DNA from 4 places in the Micromonospora sp. R311 genome. Region 1 is predicted to be linked to each of the others. Evidence: riboswitches for the same ligand, from Rfam matches in the RefSeq annotation. Region 1 holds a riboswitch; each other region holds the start of a gene.
The links. A riboswitch is a leader RNA that binds a small molecule or an ion and turns the genes downstream of it on or off. The one in region 1 is predicted to bind cyclic di-AMP.
Positions count from the first base shown of each region.

Region 2: another riboswitch for cyclic di-AMP. It lies ahead of AC1WTP_RS20780 (coiled-coil domain-containing protein); the one in region 1 lies ahead of AC1WTP_RS25315 (C39 family peptidase).
Region 3: another riboswitch for cyclic di-AMP. It lies ahead of AC1WTP_RS03725 (C40 family peptidase); the one in region 1 lies ahead of AC1WTP_RS25315 (C39 family peptidase).
Region 4: another riboswitch for cyclic di-AMP. It lies ahead of AC1WTP_RS23860 (coiled-coil domain-containing protein); the one in region 1 lies ahead of AC1WTP_RS25315 (C39 family peptidase).

Region 1 covers NZ_JBSWCE010000032.1:70,955-75,979, forward strand. Annotated here, with positions in the region: gene AC1WTP_RS25310 (alpha/beta fold hydrolase) at 216-962, opposite strand; gene AC1WTP_RS25315 (C39 family peptidase) at 1,081-1,923, opposite strand; cyclic di-AMP (ydaO/yuaA leader) riboswitch at 2,152-2,293, opposite strand; gene AC1WTP_RS25320 (hypothetical protein) at 2,583-3,344, opposite strand; gene AC1WTP_RS25325 (hypothetical protein) at 3,456-3,926, opposite strand; gene AC1WTP_RS25330 (polysaccharide pyruvyl transferase family protein) at 4,554-5,025, shown strand, end outside.
Region 2 covers NZ_JBSWCE010000024.1:24,675-29,699, forward strand. Annotated here, with positions in the region: gene AC1WTP_RS20770 (HelD family protein) at 1-1,019, shown strand, start outside; gene AC1WTP_RS20775 (cation diffusion facilitator family transporter) at 1,129-2,046, shown strand; cyclic di-AMP (ydaO/yuaA leader) riboswitch at 2,200-2,331, shown strand; gene AC1WTP_RS20780 (coiled-coil domain-containing protein) at 2,345-3,406, shown strand; gene AC1WTP_RS20785 (hypothetical protein) at 3,556-4,065, shown strand; gene AC1WTP_RS20790 (SRPBCC family protein) at 4,092-4,559, opposite strand; gene AC1WTP_RS20795 (1-phosphofructokinase family hexose kinase) at 4,740-5,025, shown strand, end outside.
Region 3 covers NZ_JBSWCE010000003.1:186,776-191,800, reverse strand. Annotated here, with positions in the region: gene AC1WTP_RS03730 (N-acetylmuramoyl-L-alanine amidase) at 1-1,936, opposite strand, end outside; cyclic di-AMP (ydaO/yuaA leader) riboswitch at 2,177-2,313, shown strand; gene AC1WTP_RS03725 (C40 family peptidase) at 2,326-3,366, shown strand; gene dcd (dCTP deaminase) at 3,428-4,006, opposite strand; gene AC1WTP_RS03715 (pyridoxamine 5'-phosphate oxidase family protein) at 4,086-4,634, shown strand; gene AC1WTP_RS03710 (zinc metalloprotease) at 4,698-5,025, opposite strand, start outside.
Region 4 covers NZ_JBSWCE010000029.1:73,032-78,056, reverse strand. Annotated here, with positions in the region: gene AC1WTP_RS23870 (heavy metal translocating P-type ATPase) at 1-638, opposite strand, end outside; gene AC1WTP_RS23865 (YibE/F family protein) at 964-2,322, shown strand; cyclic di-AMP (ydaO/yuaA leader) riboswitch at 2,489-2,619, shown strand; gene AC1WTP_RS23860 (coiled-coil domain-containing protein) at 2,624-3,640, shown strand; gene AC1WTP_RS23855 (carbonic anhydrase) at 3,883-4,590, opposite strand; gene AC1WTP_RS23850 (helix-turn-helix transcriptional regulator) at 4,898-5,025, shown strand, end outside.

The DNA.
Region 1 (5,025 bases):
CTGTCGAACAGCGGCCGCGCCCGGACCGGGCGCGGCGCTACCTCGTTCGGATGTGGACAGGAGGGGTGGTGGTTACGGGTGATCCGACGGGGTCGGCGCGAAAGGATCACCCGGACAAACAGGACTCCCGGCGCACTCCGGGACGTACGGGCATGTTATCCCGGAGACGCCGGGCGTGGCGGCACAACACCCTGATCTCCGCCGCGAACCGCGGCTCAGCGGTACGGGTCGACCAGGGCGAGCACCGCCTCCGGGTCCTCGACGTGGGCGTTGTGCCCGAGGCCGGGCAGGGTCACCACCGGCACCCCGAACTCCTTGAGCTGGGCGTCGGAGACCATCGGGTCGCGCTCGCCCCGGGCCAGCACCACCGGCACGTCGGCCGCCGCCAGCAGGGTGGGCAGGTCCGGCTCCCCCACCGCGAACGCGGCCGGGTCCATCGCCAGCCGCCAGCGGCCGTCGACCTGCCGCAGCCCCGCCTCGACCACCGGATGGTCCGGGGCGAACAGTCCGGCCAGCCCGCTCACCCGCAGGTAGCGCCGGGCCGCCTCGTCCCGGGTGGCGAACCAGGTGACCGGGCGGGCGGCCAGCTCGGCGGCGCGGGCCAGCTCGTCCCGCGACCAGACCGCCTTGATGCCGAGCCCGACCACCGCGTCCACGTCCAGCCCGGCGGTACGCGCGGCCAGCGCCAGCCCCACCACCCCGCCGAGGGAGTGGCCCAGGACGACGAGCCGGTCACCCGGCTTGAGGCCGCCGGCGACCTGCCCGGCCAGCCCGGCGAAGGAGTACCGGGGCAGCGGCGGGGACCAGCCGTGCCCGGCGAGGTCCGGCGCCAGCCACCGGCCGGTCCACCGGCGCTCCAGCAACGGCGCCCAGGGCAGCCACACCTCGCCGGTCGCGCCCATGCCGTGCAGCAGCAGCAGGACCGGCCGCCGGCCGTCCCGGGTATCCGATTCGGAGTCCATAGGGCGCAGTGTGCCACCGGTCGGACGGCCGGGGCGAGGGCCGCGGGCCGGGACGCGCCGGGCGCCGGCTCCCCCGGTGGGGAACCGGCGCCCGGACGGTGCGACGGGACGGTGGCGGTCAGGCGGAGTAGCCGCGGGTCGCGGCCCAGTTCGCCAGGTCGATGGTGGTCATCCAGTACGACGCCGTCGCCGGGTTCGCCGAGTCGGCGATCTTCACCAGCCGGCCGTCGTCGTCGTAGCCCACCACCGCGATGTAGTGCCCGCCCGGGAAGGAGTGCCAGCCACCGGCGGTGTCGGTGGCGCTGCCGGCGATGTTCACCACGACGCCGCGCTCGGCGGTGATGGCCCGGACCACGTCGGCCTGGAGCTGGTCCATCTGGGCCGGGGTGGCGGCGCGGCCGGAGATCATCCGGGTCCGGTAGGGGTTGCCCTTCACCACCGCGTTGAGCACCCGGGTGGTGTCCTCGGCGGAGTTGGTGCCCATCTCGGTGGTGCCCAGCTGGGCACCGAGGGCGTCCTGGGTGCGCTCGATGCCGGTGGCGCTGAGCGCGTTCCGCACGGCCGCCGGGCCGCAGTTGTAGTACGTCGTCTGCGCCTGGTAGTCGTAGTCGAGGACCTTGCGCGACGGCGGCTTCGGCGTGCTCTGCTTGCGGGTCAGGTCCGGGTTCGGCGCGGCCGACGAGGCGGCGGCCGACGCGGCGGCGCTGGACGGGGCGGCGCTCGACGGGACCGCACCGATCCGGGCCTCGCCCCGCGAGGCGGCGGCGGGCGCGTTCCGCAGTTCGGCCACGGTGGCCGCGGCCGGCGCCGAGGCCGGGGCCTCGTCGGCTCCGGCGGCCAGCGCACCGGCGCCGGTGGCGAGCACGAGGGCCGCGGCCGAGGCGGCGGCGACCTGGTAGGGGCGGTCGGTGGTGATGCGGCGCAACTGGCGCTTCAGGTGGTGCTTCACGGATTCCTCCACGGGACTCGGGGGGTGAGCGGCACACCGGCGCCAGGTCCGGGGGGCAGGCCGGCGCCACCGCGCGGACGTCTCGTCCGCGGGTTGGTGACCACTCAGGGGAGCGCCCGACTGTCGGGCGGGGGCGGTTTCCGGCGGGTCAGCTCGCGATCGGGGCGAGCGGCGCGGGCACCGCGGGGCCGTGGAGGTGGGGGAACAAGCGAGGGGTGGGATCGTGCTGCACGAGGATGGAACTCCTTCCGACACCGCCGACCGGGTTAGCTGACGGATTCGGGCGGGAAGAACGCCCTACCACGGGCCGTGGCCCGCGGATTCACCCCAAAGGTGCACTGGTTCCCCGGTTCGTGTGATCACGATTGAGCGGGTCGGCGCGGCGTCGCCTCTTGCGATCGGTAACCGCACCAGACGGGCCGACATTACTGGTCAGTCCGTAGCCTGCCAACCCCAGTTCACCTGCGTAAACCTGATCCGGCACGACAATTTTGCGGGCAGTTGCGCACTGACGTGACTCAATGGGACGGACCTCTCCGACGACATCTCGGGTCGACAACCGGACAAGCCACCGCCGTCGACCCGGAATTGTCGACAGGCATCGACCGGGACGAGCCCGATGACCGATTCCGCGGCCACTGTGACCGGCGTCACCGGAATAGTTCGGCGGATCAGCCCACCCGCGCCGGCCGCCAGCGGGCCGCGGCGACGGCACGCGCCGGCACCGCCTCGGCACGCGGTGCGGGCAGCCGACCCGGCCGGAGCCGGGCCGCGGCGGCGTACGCCTCGGCGGCGAGGGCACGGGCCGCCTCGGCGGCCGACTCGGCGTCCCGCCACGCCGACCGCTCCCGCTCGGCGGCCGTCCGGTAGCCGGCCCGGCGCTGCTCGCGCACCGCCCGGGCGAGCACGATCTCCTGCTCGACCGGGTGCCGCCGGGAGTCCCAACCGGCCCGGTGGCCGAACACGTCGGACAACTGCCGGGCGGACAGCTCTCCCCGCCAGTGGGCGGCCATCGCCGCGTGGTGCAGCCAGCGCTCGCGGGCGGCGTACTCGGCCGGCGTGCGCGGGGTGCGCGGGGCGGGCAGGGCGGCGGCCCCGAGGAACCGGCGGGCGGCCGTCTCCGCCTCGTCGTACGCCTGCCAGGTGCGCTCGACCTCCGCCTGCGCGGCGAGCCAGTCGGCCCGCCGGCGGCGCGCGGTCTGCGCCGCCCGGGTCGCCGCGACAGCCACCTCCTCGGCGTAGCGGCGCAGGTCGGCGAGGTCGGGCTCGGCCGGCCCGACCGGGGCGGACTCCTCGTCGGTGGGGCGCTCGGGGCGGGCGACCAGCACGGTGAGCACGGTCAGCGCCAGCACCAGCAGGCCGGACCAGATGGCGGCGGCCCGCGGCACCCCGATCAGGAACTGGTAGTAGAGGACGGTCTCCAAGGTCGGCACCTCACGGGGGAAAGCGGATGCGGAAGCGGGAAGCCGCGTCCGGGCGCTGTGGCGGGGCCGGACGGGTGCGGGGGCAGGGATCGTGGGCGGGGCGTCGACCCCGCGGACGGATCAGGAGTGCGGCGGGGCGCGCGGGGCCCGGGCGGCCGGGAGCGACCCGGCCGGCGCCGGGGCCGGCCCGGCGACGACCGCCGGCGGGGCTGCGGCCGGCTCCGGCCCGGCGGCCGGACCGGCGAGCGCGGCAGGCTGCTCGTCGGCGGCGGCGAGCGCGGCGGAACCGACGAGCACGAGGGCCGGACCGGCGGTCGCGGTCGGGCCGGCAGGTGCGGTGCCCCGGACCGGGTGCCCGGCCGGGCCGGCGTCGGCGAACGCGCCGGCGAGGGCCGCGGCGGGCGGGGCCGGGACGCCCGGACCGGCCGCCCCCGCGGTGCACAGCGCCGGCTCCGGACCGGCCGGTGCGGCCACGGCGCCGGGGGCGCCGGCACCGAGGGCGAGCGCGACGGCGACGGCGAGGCCGGCCGTCAGCCGCGCGGCCCAGCGCGCCACCCACCACAGGGGACAGGTGAGCGCGACGGGAAGCACGGCGACCACGCTACCGTCCGGGCCGGTCCCCCGCATCGCCACCGGGCGTGTCGTCCGGACGCCGCGCCGACGGCACCGACCAGGGTGGACGCCCCAGCGGGAGTCGACGTACGCCGATCGCTGGTCCGGCGTGCCTGCGCCCGGCACGGCGCCCGCCGGGACACCAAGCCTCGCTCCGTGGCCGGCACCGCGGCGCCGCCCGGCACCGTCCGGTTCGGACGGCGCGGGGCGAACCGGCGCATCGTCGGCGTCGGCACGTGCCGGTGCGGCAGCGCGGCCAGCGCCCGGCGCGGTGGGCAGGAAGCCGAGCACCGCCGGTGCACACCAGCCCGGTGAAGCCGGTCCCCCGGTCACCGGTGCGGAGCACGGTGATCATCACGAAGACGTGCACGAGGTCGCAGGCGAACGAGACCTCGCCGAGCCGGACCGCCCCGCCCGGGCACCCTACCGGGCGGGGCGGCCGGGGCACGACGGCGACGGGCGTCTGTGCACGGGACGTCCGGTGGCCTAATATTCCCCGAACCCTCAGGTGCGAGCCGCCCGGCCCCGGTGGCCGGTCGGAGTCGAGCGGTGACGGTGTGTCCGCCCGGAACGCACACGGGGGCGGACGAGAGGCGGAGCGGCGAGATGCACCAGCGGATCCTCATGCGGGCCAAGAAGGGACCGTTCGACGTCTACTCCCCGGAGGAGGCGTTCGAGGGCAACTGGATCGGCGAGAACAACGGCAACCTCGTCTTCAGCCACGCCGCGCACAAGCTGCTCAAGACCCGGGGCACCGAGATCACCTCGAACGGGTTCAAGATCGATCTCCGCGAGGCCGACACGCTCAACGAGCGGTACGACGTGTTCGTCATTCCGCTCGCGAACGCCTTCCGGCGCAGCTACGCGCACCGGCTCGTCACCATGACCAAGTTCATCGAGCGACTCAAGATCCCGGTGGTGGTGCTCGGTGTCGGCGTGCAGACCGACGTCAAGGGTGACCGCGAGTACCTGCGCCCGATCGACGAGGTGGTGACCCGGTTCGTCCGGGCGGTGCTCGACCGATCGCACAGCATCGGCGTACGCGGGGAGATCACCGAGAGCTACCTGCGCGCCCTGG
Region 2 (5,025 bases), on a different contig from region 1:
AACAGCGCGCCTTCGAGGACGAGCTGGCCGACCGCCCCGAGTTCCGGGAGTTCCTCAAGGCCTGGTGGCCCCGGCTGCACCCGCGGCACGTGCTCGGCTGGCTGGCCGAGGAGGAACGGCTGCGCCGGTACGCCGGTGGCATCCTCTCCGGCCGCGAGATCCGGCTGCTGACGGCCGCGTACCGGACGCTGGAGACCGAGGGGTTGACCGTCGCCGACGTCGCGCTCCTGGACGAGCTGGACGCGCTGCTCGGCAAGCCGGTTCGCCCGGCCCGGGCCAAGCGGGACCCGTTCCAGCTGGCCGGCGGGGTCCGCGAGCTGAGCACCTTCGCCGACCGGCAGCGGGCCGCCCGCGAGGCGACCCGGCAGCGCCCGGAGGACTACCGGGAGTACGCCCACGTGGTGGTCGACGAGTCGCAGGACGTCTCGCCGATGCAGTGGCGCATGATCGGCCGGCGCGGCCGGCTGGCGTCCTGGACGGTGGTCGGCGACCCGGCGCAGACCGCGTGGACCGGCGACCCGGAGGAGCTGACCCGGGCCCGGGACCAGGCGCTCGGCCGGCGCAAGCGGCACCAGTTCACGCTCACCACCAACTACCGCAACTCGGCGGAGATCTTCGCGGTGGCGGCGGCCGAGATCCGCCGGCTCTACCCGGACCTGCCGCTGCCCACCGCGGTCCGGTCCACCGGCGTCGACCCGGTCGAGCTGGTGGTGCCGCCGGCGGAGCTGGAGACCGCCGTCCTGGAGGCGGCCTCCGCGCTGCTCGCCGAGGTGGAGGGGACCGTCGGCGTGATCACGCCGGTGCCGCGCCGGGCCGAGGTCGCCGGCTGGCTGGGTGGCCTGGGCGCTCCCCGGCTCCAGGTGGTGACCAGCCTGGAGGCCAAGGGCATGGAGTACGACGGGGTGGTGCTGGTCGCGCCGAGCGAGGTCCGGGCCGATCCGGGGTCCGGGGTACGCACGCTCTACGTGGCGCTCTCCCGGGCGACCCAGCGGCTGACCACCATCGACCCGACCGGCTGAGGGCCGGGGCGGCCCGCCCGCGGGGCGTGCCGGCCCGCCCAACAGTTGCATACATAGCTATGTGAGCATATATTTGACCGGGTCCGGACGGGCGGCGGAGGGTGTTCGCGTGGGGGCAGGTCATGACCACCAGCACGGGTCGGCGGTGCACGCCGCCCACCACCACCGGGGCCGGCTCTGGGCCGCGTTCGGCCTGCTCACCGCGCTGATGGTGGTGGAGGCGGTGGCCGCCTTCCGCACCGGCTCGCTGGCGCTGCTCTCCGACGCCGGGCACATGTTCACCGACGTGCTCGGCATCGGCATGGCCCTCGCCGCAATCACCGCCTCCCGACGCACGGCCGGCGACCCGCAGCGCACCTTCGGGCTCTACCGGCTCGAGGTGCTGGCCGCGCTGGCCAACGCCGTGCTGCTCTCCGGCGTCGCCGTCTACGTGGTGGTAGAGGCGATCCGCCGGTTCGGCCACCCGCCGGAGGTGCTGGCCGGCCCGATGCTGGCGGTGGCCGTCCTCGGCCTGCTCGCCAACGTGGCCGCCTTCGCGCTGCTCCGCTCCGGCGCCCGGGAGAGCATCAACCTGCAGGGGGCGTACCTGGAGGTGCTCGGCGACCTGCTCGGCTCGCTCGGCGTGATCGGGGCGGCGCTGCTGATCGCGCTGACCGACTGGTGGTGGGCCGACCCGCTGGTGGCCGTCGCCATCGGCCTGTTCATCCTGCCCCGCACCTGGCGGCTGGGGCGGGCCGCGCTGCGCATCCTGGTGCAGGCCGCGCCCGAGCACCTCCAGGTCACCGCGGTGCACGACCGGCTGGCCGCGGTGCCCGGCGTGGCCGGCGTCCACGACCTGCACGTCTGGACGCTGACCTCCGGCATGGAGGTGGCCTCGGCGCACCTGACCATGGCGCCCGGCGCGGAGGTCGGCAGGGTGCTCGCGGACGCCCGCGCGGCGCTGCAGCAGGACTTCCGGATCGAGCACGCGACGTTGCAGATCGAGCCGGGTGCGTCCCCTGGGATCTGCGGGTCGGTTGAGTGGTAATGAGCACAACCTTAAATCTGCGTGGGTATTGTTCCCCTATGCCCGATTTTTCGGTGACCACGTGCGCACCGTCAGTCACTTCCGCTGCACTGGTCACACGGGCACCGGTAGGCTCGGCTCCGGCCTCCGCCCGGCGGCACGCACCGGTGCCGGCGGTGGCCGCCGCCTAATCGCCCGCAGGGGCGAGCCGGGGAACCATGTTCCTGGGGTGCATCCGCGTCAGCGGTAGGGATCTTCCGTCCCGAACCCGTCAGCTAACCCGGTCGGCGGCTGACGGAAGGACACGTGTATGCCAGTAGTGGCACCTGTACGACGCACCGCCGCCCGGGTGGCGGCACTGATCGTCATCACCCTCGCGCTCGGCGGCGCCATCGCGCCCGCCGCACCGGCCGGCGCCGCCCCGGCGGCCACCGGCCTGCTCGCCGCCGCACCCGGCCAGGACGAGGAGGGCGGCACCCCCGCCCTGCGCGCCCAGCTGGCGGCGGCCAGCAAGGGCTACCTGGACGCCAAGGCCGCGCTGGACAAGTCGGTCAAGCGGCAACAGCAACTCGGCGTCCAGCTCCAGGCCACCGAGCGCGAGCTGACCGAACGCAGCAGCAAGGTCGGCGAGATCGCCGGTGTGGCGTACCGCACCGGGCGGCTCGGCGTGGCGTCCGCGCTGCTCAACAGCAACTCCCCGGACGGCTTCATGGACCGCGCCGCCGCGCTCGACGCGGTCGCGGCCAACGAGGACCGGGTGCTGCGCGACCTCCAGGAGACCCGTGACGAGGCCAACCGGACCAAGCTCGCCCTGGACGGCGAGATCCGCGAGCAGCGCAAGCAGGTCACCCTGATGGCCAAGCGCAAGGAGCAGGCCGAGCGGGCGCTGACCGTGGCCAACGCGAAGGCCTCCGGCGGGGACACCTCCAACCGGGGCACCTCCACCGCGACGGCCAAGCCGGCCCCGCGCAACTCCGACGGCTCCTGGCCGGCCGAGTCGTGCAGCGTCAACGACCCGACCCCGGCCAACGGCTGCATCACCCCGCGCACCCTGCACGCGCTCAACCAGGCCAAGGCAGCCGGCTTCACCCGGTACGTCTCCTGCTACCGCTCCGGCGGCTCGGGCGAGCACCCGAAGGGCCGGGCCTGCGACTTCGCGGCGCAGAAGAGCGGCTTCGGCGGGGATGCCACCGGCGGGGACAAGACGTACGGCAACAACCTGGCCGCGTTCTTCATCCGGAACTCCGACCGGCTCGCCGTGCTCTACGTGATCTGGTACCGGCAGATCTGGCTGCCCAGCAGCGGGTGGAAGTCCTACAGCGGGGCGGGCGGCGACCCGTCCAGCGACCACACCAACCACGTGCACCTGTCGGTGTACTGACGCCCGGCACCGGTGACCCGCCCCGACGGCGGGTCACCGGGTACGCCGGACGCGGTGCCGGCACGCCCCGGGCTACGCCCCCGGACGTATCGCGGGTGTCGTCGCCGGCCCGACGACCCGAGCCCGGCGCGGCGGCAGCATCGTCGGGTATGAGCCGTCTTCCGCCTCCCGCCCGCAAGGCCCTGCTCACCCTGCACCTGGTCACCTCGCTCGGCTGGCTCGGCGTCGACCTGGTCCTGCTGACGCTCGGCGTCGCCGTGCTGCGCGGCGCCGACCCGGCCGCCGTCTACCCGATCTCCGCGCTGGTCGGCACCGTGCTCTTCGCCCCGCTGAGCGTGGCCGTCTGGCTGGTCGGCGTGGCCAGCGCCCTGCTCACCCCGTGGGGCCTGCTGCGGCACCGCTGGGTGCTGGTCAAGTTCCTGCTCACCACCGTGATGACCGGGCTGGTGCTGTTCGTGCTCACCCCGGCGCTGCGGCACGCCGGGGAGGCCGGCGCGGCGTTCCCGGTGCGGGAACGGATCGACCTGGTGGTCGCCCCGTCCGTGTCGACCAGCCTGCTGATCGTCGCGACCGTGCTCTCCACGTACAAGCCGTGGGGCCGGCTGCGGCGGGCCACCCGCACGGCCGCGCGCCGCCCGACCGCGGCGGCGGCCCGCTGATCCCGGTTGCGGCCCGGCTGCACCGCTCAGCCGACCGGCGGCGGGTCGGCCGGGCCGCGGTCGAGCACCGCGCCCAACCGGGCGGCCAGCCCGAGGTGGGCGGAGCGGGCCTGGCCGAAGGCGTACCGGAACAGCGGCGCCGGCGCGGTCAGGGTGATCTCCACGTCGATCCGGACCCCGTCCGGCTCGGCCCGCAACCGGGTGCGGTTGCGCACGGTCGTGGCCGGCCACTGCCGCGCCATCGTGACGATCTCGTCGGCGGTGGCGACCAGCACGTCCGCCCGGTAGGTGACCGGGAATCGCAGCGGCCCGGCGGCCAGCCGATCGGTGATCGCGTAGCTGGCCCGGGCCCCGGGCCGGGTCCGCAGCCGGCGGACCCGGACGATCAGCGGGTGCAGCTCCGCCTGCCGGGTCGGGTCGGCGAGCAACGCCGCCGCCTCCGCCACCGGGCAGCGGGCCTGGACGGTGTAGCTGAAGGAATCCTGCCTGAGCACGCCGTCTCCCCACCGTCACTGGTCGGACGATCGTCGCCCACGCCGGGTCCGCCTGGCAACGCCCCGACCGGCACCGGCCGGACCGGCGGACGACGGCCGGCGTCGCGGCTACGGTCAGCTGGTGCGGGATCACCCGCCGTGCCGGGCCAGGGAGGACGGAATGATGCCGGGATGCCACCGATGAGCGGCCACGTGATGGTCTTCGCCCCCACGCCCCGGCTGACGGTGACCGTCGACCAGCCGAGCGACCAGCCGGAGCTGCACCTGCACCCGGGCGGGCAGGGGGTCTGGCAGGCCCGGATGGTGATGTCGCTCGGCGTGGACGTGGTGCTCTGCACCGCGCTGGGCGGTGAGATCGGCGAGGTGCTGGAGCCGCTGCTGGTCGGCGAGGGGGTCGACCTCAAGGTGGTGGTCCGCGACTCGGGCAGCGGCGGGTACGTGCACGACCGCCGCGACGGCGCCCGCC
Region 3 (5,025 bases), on a different contig from region 1:
AGCGCAGGTCGCCGCTGACCACGGTCCAGTCGCCCGGGGACGACCCGTCGAAGGTGACCGCGCGGTAGTACTCGCTCGGCAGGACCCCGCCCACCGCGTACCGCTGGCCGGCGGCGAGCGTGTACTGCAGCGGTGAGATCGCCTGGTACGGCACCCCGGCGGGGTAGGCCGCCTGCTCCGGGTAGGCCCGCCCGTAGACCGGGATCGTCGCCTTGCCGGGCTTCGGCGTCACCACGAAGCCGGTGGCCCACTTCGCCGTCGGCGCCGAGGCGGGGTTGTGGAACCAGGCCTTCTGACCGAGGTACCAGATCGCCGTCCAGTCCCCCCGCACCTCGGCGACGGCGTACGTCTGGCCGGCCGAGCCCCGGGCGCTGTGGTCCGGGACGTACATCGTGCCCGGCGAGCCGTCCGGGTGCTCGCCCAGGTCCACGGCCAGCGGCGCGTCGTGGCTCGGCGCGCTGCGCAGCAGCACCGCGGACGAGCCGCGCAGCGGGCACGGGTCGCTCACCGGGGGCAGCGGGGTGGGCACCCCCGGCGGCTGCCGCGAGCACCCGGTGAACGCCGGCTGGTTGCCGGCGAACTCGGGGTCGATGGTCACCAGGCCGGTCCGCGGGGTGCCGGTGGACCGGAACGGCGCCTTCAGCAGGTCGAAGTAGTGCGACCAGTCCCAGTACGGTCCCGGGTCCCAGTGCATCCCGGCGACGTTCGCCGCCACCGTGCCGGGGACGTTGTCGTGGCCGATGATGTGCTGTCGGTCCAGCGGGATGTTGAACCGCAGCGCCAGGTGCCGGACCAGCTTGGCCGAGGTGCGGTACATCGCCTCGGTGTACCAGGTGCCGTGGCCGGCGAAGCCCTCGTGCTCCAGGCCGATGGACTTGGCGTTGACGTACCAGTTGCCGGCGTGCCAGCCGACGTCCTTGGTCTTGATGTGCTGGGCGATATGGCCGTCCACCGAGCGCAGCGTGTAGTGCCAGCCCACCCGCTTCGGGTCCTTGACCAGGTTGACGCTGGGCCAGAAGTAGCCCTCGGTGTCGTGGATGACGATGTACTCGAGCTTCTGCTGGGCCGGGCGGTTGCCCAGGTCGTAGTTGCCGTAGTCGCCGGGCCGGGGGCCGTACTTCTGGTACGGAGCCGGGATCCACTCGCAGCCGATGCCGATCGGGCACTCCAGCCCGTCGGGCCGCTCGGCGCGCCGCAGCCCGAGCCGGTGCAGGGCCGACTCGTCGGGGCTGACCGCCCGGGCCGGCAGGGTCACCCGGTGCCCGTCGTCGGTCGTCCGGCTCGCGCCCTCGCGGAGTTGGCCGTACACCTCGTCGGCGAAGGCGGCCGCGGTGTCCTCGGCGCCGGCGCCGGAGTAGCGGGCCACCGCGCCGTACCAGGCCGCCGGGTCGCTGGCCGCGCCGACCGGGCCGCCGAGCTCCCGCTGGTACGCGGCGAGCAGCGCCGCCCCGCCGCGGATGTTGGCGGTCGGGTCGGACCGCAGCGCCTCCGCGCTGGCGCCGGTGAGCGCGGCGGCCGCCTGGAGGGTCTGCAGCGCGGCGTCGCCGGGAGCGGCCGGCGCCGGTTCGGCCGTGGCCGGCGCGGCGACGGCCAACGGCCGTGACTCGTCACCGCGCGGGTCCTCGCCCTCGTCGATGTGGCTGCCACCGGGGAGCGAGGTGACGTGGGCGGCGTCGGTGAGGTGCATCGGGCCGTAGCCGCCACTGGTGCTCGGGGTGCCGGGATGGGTGTCCCAGCGGGACTCGAGGTAGGAGACGGCGAGCAGGACGCTCTCCGGCACGCCGAACTCGGCGGCCGCGGCGGCGTACTGCTGTTGCCGGTCGATCGAGTCGGCGGTGGCGGGACCGCTGGCGGTGAACGGGGTGACCGCCATGGCGAGGGCCGCGGCGGCGGCGAGCAGGGCACGCCTGCTCCTCGATCTCGTGGACAGGTGCATCGGACCCCCTGGTCAGACGGGTGGACGATGCGGCCACCTTCACCCCGGCGCCCGTCCGCCGTCAATACCTTTCCATATATCAACCTCAGAGGAAGAAAACCTTCGAGCCGTCCCCACGAGGGTCGTCGATCCCGCCAGGTACGGAGTGTCACGGCGACACGGGTTGCGGATTGATAACGAGCGTCTCTACTCTGGTCATTCGTCGGCCCGACAACAGCTCCGTCCAACCCGGGCGGTAACGGTCCGGCACCGCCGAATCGCTCGCGAGCGAACCGGGGAACCAGGTAACCCGGGGTGAATCCGCAGTCACTGCGGTAGGGCGACCCCTTCCCGCCCGAACCCGTCAGCTAACCCGGTAGGCGGTACAGGAAGAAGGAGTACGGAGCCCGGTGGCACACCATGCCCCGCGGCCACCGTCGGCACGGTCGGCGTCCGCCGACCCGACGACGGCTGCGCCGCGCCCACGCTGGTCCCGCTTCACCACCGCACTCGCCGCCCTGGTCGGCTTCGCCGTCGTCCTGACCGGCGGCGCCACGGCGGCCCACGCCGAACCCACCGTCGCCGAGATCGAGCGCCAGATCGACGAGGACTGGAACAAGCTCGAACCGATCATCGAACGGCACAACGCCACCCGCCAGGACCTGGCCGCCAAGCGGAAGCAGGCCGACGCCCTGGCCGCCCAGATCAAACCCCTCCAGGCACAGGTCGACGCGGCGATGCAGAAGGTCAGCGCGCTGGCCGTCCGCGCCTACAAGGGCGAGAACGTGCTCACCATCAACGCCGTGCTGGGCAGCAGCTCGCCGGGCGAGGTGGTCGGGCAGCTCGAACTGCTCGACCGGTTCGCCGAGCGCCAGCAGCGGGACGTGCGGCAGGTCGCCGACCTGCGCGACCAGCTGGCCGCCAAGAAGGCGCCGCTGGACGAGATGATCGCCCAGCTCGCCCGGGCCGAGGCCCAGCTGGCGGCGAAGAAGAAGGAGATCAACGCCGAGATCGACCGGCTGCAGAAGCTGCGGCTGCGGGTGTACGGCAACGGCGGCGGCGGACCGCTGCGCCCCGCGCCGTGCCCGGCCGGCTACCCGGGCGGCGCGGCCGGGGTGGCGGTCAAGTTCGCCTGCGCCCAGATCGGCAAGCCCTACGTCTGGGGCGCCGAGGGCCCGAACTCGTACGACTGCTCCGGGCTGATGCTGGCCGCCTGGGCGAAGGCCGGGGTCTCGCTGCCGCACAACGCCGCGCAGCAGCGCGGTGTCACCGCCACGGTCAGCCGGAGCGAGCTGCGCCCGGGTGACCTGGTCTTCTACTACGCCGACCTGCACCACGTCGGGATGTACGTCGGCGGGGGCTGGGTGGTGCACGCCTCCCGCGCCGGGGTGCCGATCAAGATGAAGCGCCTCGACGACGGCCCGATCCACAGCTTCGGCCGGCCGGACTGACGACCGCGTACCACGGAAAGGGGCCCGCTCCGACGCCGGAGCGGGCCCCTTTGCGCGCGGGTCAGCGGGTCGGCCAGGTGCGCCACTGCTGCCAGGAGCGGCTCGGCGTCGGGCCGCGCTGCCCCTGGTAGCGGGAGCCGTAGACGGCCGAGCCGTACGGGTGCTCGGCCGGCGACGAGAGCCGGAAGATGCAGAGCTGGCCGATCTTCATGCCCGGCCAGAGGGTGATCGGCAGGTTGGCCACGTTGGACAGCTCCAGCGTGACGTGGCCGGAGAAGCCGGGGTCGATGAAGCCGGCGGTGGAGTGGGTGAGCAGGCCGAGCCGGCCCAGGCTGGACTTGCCCTCCAGCCGCCCGGCGAGCTGGTCGCCGAGCGAGATCACCTCGAGCGTCGAGGCGAGCACGAACTCGCCCGGGTGCAGCACGAACGGCTCGCCGTCGGGCACCTCGACCACCGAGGTCAGCTCGTCCTGCTGCCGGGCCGGGTCGATGTGCGTGTAGAGGTGGTTGTTGAAGACGCGGAACAGCTTGTCCAGGCGTACGTCGATGCTGGACGGCTGCACCAGCGTGGGCTCGAACGGCTCCAGCGCGAGGGTGCCCGCCTTGATCTCGGTGACCAGGTCGCGGTCGGAGAGCAGCATCGGAACACCATAGCGAAGCGTCCCGGGTGACCTGCGTGTCGGACTAGGTGTTCGTACACGTGTTCGATAGAATGTCCGCATGGCTTCCTGGTCCGAATTCGCCGCTGACGAGCCCCGACTCGCCGACGGGATCCGCCTTCTCATGCAGCAGTACGGGCCGGGCTTCGGCTACCTGGCCACGGTCCGCGCCGACGGCGGGCCCCGGGTGCACCCGGTCTCCCCGGTGATCACCGACGAGGGCCTGTTCTGCTTCGTGGTCGACTCACCCAAACGACGCGACCTGGAGCGCGACGGGCGCTACGCGCTGCACTCCTTCCCGCCCGAGGAGAGCGACGACGAGGCCTACGTCGCCGGGCACGCCCGGCCGGTCACCGACCCGGCCCGGGTCGCCCGGTTGGCCCGCAGCTTCCGGGCCGCCACGCACGTCGACTGGCGGCTGTTCGAGTTCACCGTCGACGTGGCCATGCTCGCCCGCCGCGACCCGGGCGCCGTGGGCGGCCCCGGCAACGGGCACGGCCGGCCCGCCGTCCAGGTCTGGCTCGACCCGGCGGTGCCCGACGCCCGGGACGCCGAGCCCGCGTCGCGCGCGCGCCGGCCCGCCCACGACGCCCACCGCGAGGCCGCCTGAGCCACGAAGACACCGGTGCCGGCTCCGTCGTTCGGAGCCGGCACCGGTGGGTGGTACGTCAGATCAGGCCGCGCGGTACGCGTTCCACGCGGTCAGCATCCGGCTCGCCTGGCCAGCGGTGAACTGGTACATGCACGAGTCGTAGGTGTAGTCCATGAAGTTGGTGATCGGGTCCACGCCCGGGGCCGTGCAGGTGTCCCGCCCGGTCGGGCACTGGAAGGCCGGTGAGGCCTCGGCAGCGGTGTCGCTGACGCCGTCACCCGTGCCCGAGCAGCCGCCCTGGAAGGTGTGGTAGAGGTTCAGCCAGTGGCCGACCTCGTGGGTGCCGGTGTCGCCCTGGTTGTAGTTGGCGGCGGTGCCACCCGGCAGCGACTCGCTCAGCGCGACCACG
Region 4 (5,025 bases), on a different contig from region 1:
ACCACCCGCCCGTCCGCCGGCACCCGGCCGCCGGGCCGGACCAGCACCACGTCGCCGACCCGCAGCTCGGCCACCGCGATCCGCTCCACCCGGCCGTCCCCGGCGACCCGTTCGGCGTCGTCGGGCAGCAGGGCGGCCAGCGCGGCGAGCGCGCCACGCGCCTGCCCGATCGCCTTCATCTCCTGCCAGTGCCCGAGCAGCATGATGGTGACCAGAGCGGCCAGTTCCCACCAGAAGTCCAGGTCGAAGGCGCCCACGCTGGTGGCCAGCGAGGCGACGTAGGCGACCGTGATCGCCATGGCGACCAGCAGCATCATCCCTGGCGCCCGGTCGCGCACCTCCCGCACCGCGCCGGCCAGGAACGGCCAGCCGCCCCACCAGAAGACCACCGAGCCGAGCACCGGCCCCACCCAGGACCGGCCGGGGAACTCCAGCGAGTAACCGAACCAGTCCATCACCATGTGGCTGGTCGCCACCACCGGCAGGGTGAGCAGCAGGCAGAGCCAGAACCGGCGGCGGAACATCTCCGGGTCGTGCCCGGCGTGCTTGTCGTGCCCGCCGTTCCCGCCGTGCCCGCCGTGCCCATCGTGCTCGCCGTGCGCCGCGCCTTCCCGGCGGGACGGGGTGTGCTCAGCCATGCCTCCAACATCCCCGAACGGAGACGCCCGCGCGGGCCAACCGCCGGGTGAGGTGCCCGACACCAGCCCACGCGACCTGCGTCCGGATACCGGGATGGTTACGATTCGGCACGATGGCCCTCCGGATCTCGCACCATTCGTCCCGCGCCCACCGGGCACCGGCGCCGCCGGCGGCCCGTGGACGGCCGGCCAGCGGGTCGACGGTACGTGGTCGCGTCGCCACCCTCGGGCGAACCCGCCCGCGATCCGGGCCGGCCCGCCGGCGCCACTGAACCGACCGGCCCGCCGACACGTACCCTGCCCCGGATTCGTTGGGAGACACTCAATGGGCGCCGACCACACCCGTCCCGCTCCGTCCGCCCCGCCCCGGGTGCGGCGGATCCTCGTCGCGGCCGTGGTCCCGCTCGTCCTCGCCACCGTGGTCGCCGCCCTGCTGCTCTGGCCCCGCGACACCCCCGGGGCCGACCAGGGCACCGACCCGCCCCGCCACCACGGCACCGTCACCCGGGTGGTGACCGAGGCCTGCCCGCCGGCACCGGAGGCGCCCGATCCGGCGGCGGGCCCGTGCGGCACGGTCACCGTCAAGGTGGCCGACGGCCCGGACGCCGGCCGGGAGGTGCAGACGCCGGTGCCGACCGGGCCCGGAGCCCCGACTGTCGCGGTGGGTGACGAGATTATCCTGGTCGAGCTGACCGACCCGGCCGACCCGACCGCGAGCAGCTACAACATCGCCGAGCACCAGCGGGGCAAGCCGCTGGTCTGGCTGGTCGTGCTCTTCGCCGCCGCCATCGTCGCGTTCGGCCGGTGGCGCGGGCTCGCCGCGCTGGCCGGCCTGGCGGCCAGCTTCGCCATCCTGCTCGCCTTCGTGCTGCCCGGGATCAGCTCCGGCCGGTCGCCCCTGCTGGTGGCGATCGTCGGCGCCGCGTTGATCATGTTCGTGGTGCTGTACCTGACGCACGGGGTGACCGCGCAGACCTCGGTGGCGGTGCTCGGCACGCTCGGCAGCCTGGTGCTCACCGGAGTGCTCGGCACCCTCGCCACCGCCGCCACCCATCTCACCGGGTACGGCTCCGAGGACGCGACCACGCTGTCGATGTTCCAGGCCGACGTCGACCTGCACGGGCTGCTGCTGGCCGGGATCATCATCGGCTCGCTCGGCGTGCTCGACGACGTCACGGTGACCCAGGCGGCGACGGTCACCGAACTGGCGCACGCCAACCCCGGCCTGTCCCGGCTCCAGCTCTACCGCGCGGCGACCCGGGTCGGCCGGGCGCACATCGCCTCGACGGTCAACACCATCGTGCTGGCGTACGCCGGCGCCTCGTTGCCGCTGCTGCTCCTGCTCACCGCGGACTCCCGGTCGGTGACCCAGATCCTGACCAGCGAGTTCCTGGCCCAGGAGATCGTCCGCAGCGCCGTCGCCACGCTCGGGTTGATCGCCGCCGTGCCGCTGACCACCGCGCTCGCCGCGCTGGTGACCACGGCCGGCCGCGCCAAGCGCCCCGCCGGCGACGAGGACGGCGACGGCGACGGCGAGCCGTCGGGCACCCCTCCGGTTTCCCGGCCGGCCACGGACCGGGCCGACGCGCTGCGGGCGCTCGCCGCGCCGCGCGCCGGAAACACCTCCTCCGCCACCCCCACCGGGTGGCCCGATCCGGACAGGAGCACGGACACCGCATGGTGAGACTCCGCAGCGTGACCGTCCAGACCGGTGAGCTTGATAAACGCATCACCTGTCACCCTCCGCCATTACGAAATAACGCATTTAGTCGGCTTCGGGACGTAGATCCACCGGTGGACTCTCGGGTAACCTCGCTGCCGGTCACCGCCGAAGGCGCGCAGCGGCGCCTGCGGTGCCGCCGCCCAATCGCCGCGAGGCGAGCCGGGGACCCAGGTACGTGGGGTGAGTCCGCGACAGCGGTAGGGGCCACTTCCGCCCCGAACCCGTCAGCTAACCCGGTCGGCGGTCGACGGAAGGGAACACTGTGACGGCACCCCTACGCCGCTGGGTGACTCCTGTGGTGGCCGTGTTCGCGGCCCTGGCCGTGCTCGCCGGGCCGCTCCCGGCCTCGGCCGCACCCAAGCCCCCCACCCCCTCAGGGCACGAGGACGACGACTCGAAGCTGATCACGGACGTCATCGAGTCGACCAACCGGAACTACTCGCAGGCGAAGTCCCGGCTGGCGAAGTCCAAGAAGCGTCAACTGGAACTCGCGCTGGAGGTCAACCGGGCGGAGGCCGAGCTGAACGCGCTCGCCCCGCAGGTCAGCCAGATCGCCGCCCAGTCGTACCGGACAGGTCGGATCGGCGCCGTGGCCATGCTGCTGGAGGCCGACAGCCCCGACTCGTTCGTCGAGCGGGCCACCGCCCTGGACGAGCTGAACATGGTCAATGCCAAGCGGCTCGCCAAGATCAACGCCGTCAAGAACCGCGCCGAGCAGGCGAAGTTGGCGCTCGAAGCCGAGATCCGCGAGCAGCAGAAGCAGACCAACCTGATGGCCAAGAACAAGCGGGACGCGGAGAAGGCGCTGGCGCTGGTCGGCGGGCTGGGCTTCACCGGCGGCCTGGTGTCGGCCACCTCGCCGGTCGCCCGGGTCGCCCCCGGCCGCACCGCCGACGGCGACTGGAAGGCCGAGTCCTGTAGCGAGAACGACCCGACCACCTCCGGCTGCATCACGCCGCGGACGCTGCACATGTACAAGGAGGTCAAGCGGGCCGGCTTCAACCGGTTTGTCGGCTGCTACCGCCCCGGTGGGCCCTGGGAGCACCCCAAGGGCCGGGCCTGCGACTGGTCGTTGCAGCGCAGCGGCTTCGCCCCCTGGCACAACAAGGACACCCGGATGTACGGCAACAACCTCGCCGCGTTCCTGATCCGCAACGCGGACCGGCTGGGCATCTACTACGTGATCTGGAACCGGCAGATCTGGTTCCCGGCGACCGGCTGGAAGTCGTACAGCGGGCCGTCGAACCACACCGACCACGTCCACGTCTCGCTGCTGTAGCGACATCCGCGCCGGCGCGACACGAGGGCCGTTCCCCGGGCGGGACGGCCCTCGCGCCGTCTTCGGCGGTGCCGCCGCAGTGGCGGTCAGGCGACGGTCGCGGGGGTGGCGGTCAGGCGACGGTCGCGGGGGTGGCGGTCAGGCGACGGTCGCGGGGGTGGCGGTCAGGCGACGGTCGCGGGGGTGGCGGTCAGGCGACGGTCGCGGGGGTGGCGGTCAGGCGACGGTCGCGGGGGTGGCGGTCAGGCGACGGCCGCGGCCGGGTCCACCACGGGGTCGGCCAGGTCGCCGGGCACCGCGGCCACCGTCCGCACCTCGCCGGCGGCCAGCCGGTACGACATCCCGACCACCGCGCAGCGCCCGGCGGCCACCTCTGCAGCCAGCACGGGCGAGCTGTCCAGCATCGCCTCGACGGTGCACGCGATGTGGATGTCCACGATCCCGTCGACGTCGGCCACGCCCTCGGCCTCGGCCCGGCGCAGGCTGGGCATGACGGCGTCCACCACCGCCCGCAGGTGACCGGCCGGCGGCGCGTTCGTCTCCACCGCCGCCTTCGCCGCCTGCACCGCGCCGCACGAGTCGTGCCCGAGCACCACCACCAGCGGCGTGCCGAGGACGGTCACCGCGTACTCGACGCTGCCGAGCACCTCGGGGCCGGTGGTGTGCCCGGCGGTCCGGACCACGAAGAGGTCGCCGAGGCCCCGGTCGAAGATGATCTCGGCGGCCAGCCGGGAGTCGGAGCAGCCCACGATCACCGCGAAGGGATGCTGCCCGTCGGCGACCGCGGCGCGGTGCCCGGCGTCCTGGTTGGGATGGCGCGGGACGCCGGTGACGAACCTCCGGTTGCCGGCGGACAACTCGGCGAGCGCCTGTGCCGGCGTGCTCGGCACCGCCGCCGCCGACTCGCGCGACGAGCCCGGCTGCACACCGGGCGAACCGGGACGGCTCATCCCCTCACCTCGTCCTTCGACGTAAGCGACCTGGTCAACCCCGGCCGGAGGTCGGGCGCGGGCTGCCACCACGGTCACACCGAGCGCAAAGGTACGTCAAGATATGCGTGATATGCATTTCATGTATCACCGAACGCTTGCCCGCCCCGGCCGGCCTGCTCCATCGACGCCGCCCGACCCTGGCGACGCCCCCGATCGCGGGTGCCGCCCCGGGGCGGCGGGGTCCACGGCGGCGTGCCGGCCCGCCGGTGTGCGGCCGGTCGGTGGGGACGAGGCGAGACGGAATTTCGGCGCGGCGGGCCATACCATGGCGGGCATGGCGATGACGAGTGGCGAGAACGGGAACACCCGGAACTGGACGTTCCTCACCAACCACGGGCACGTGCTCCTCGCCATCGCCCGCAACCCCACCGCCCGGCTGCGTGACGTCGCCGA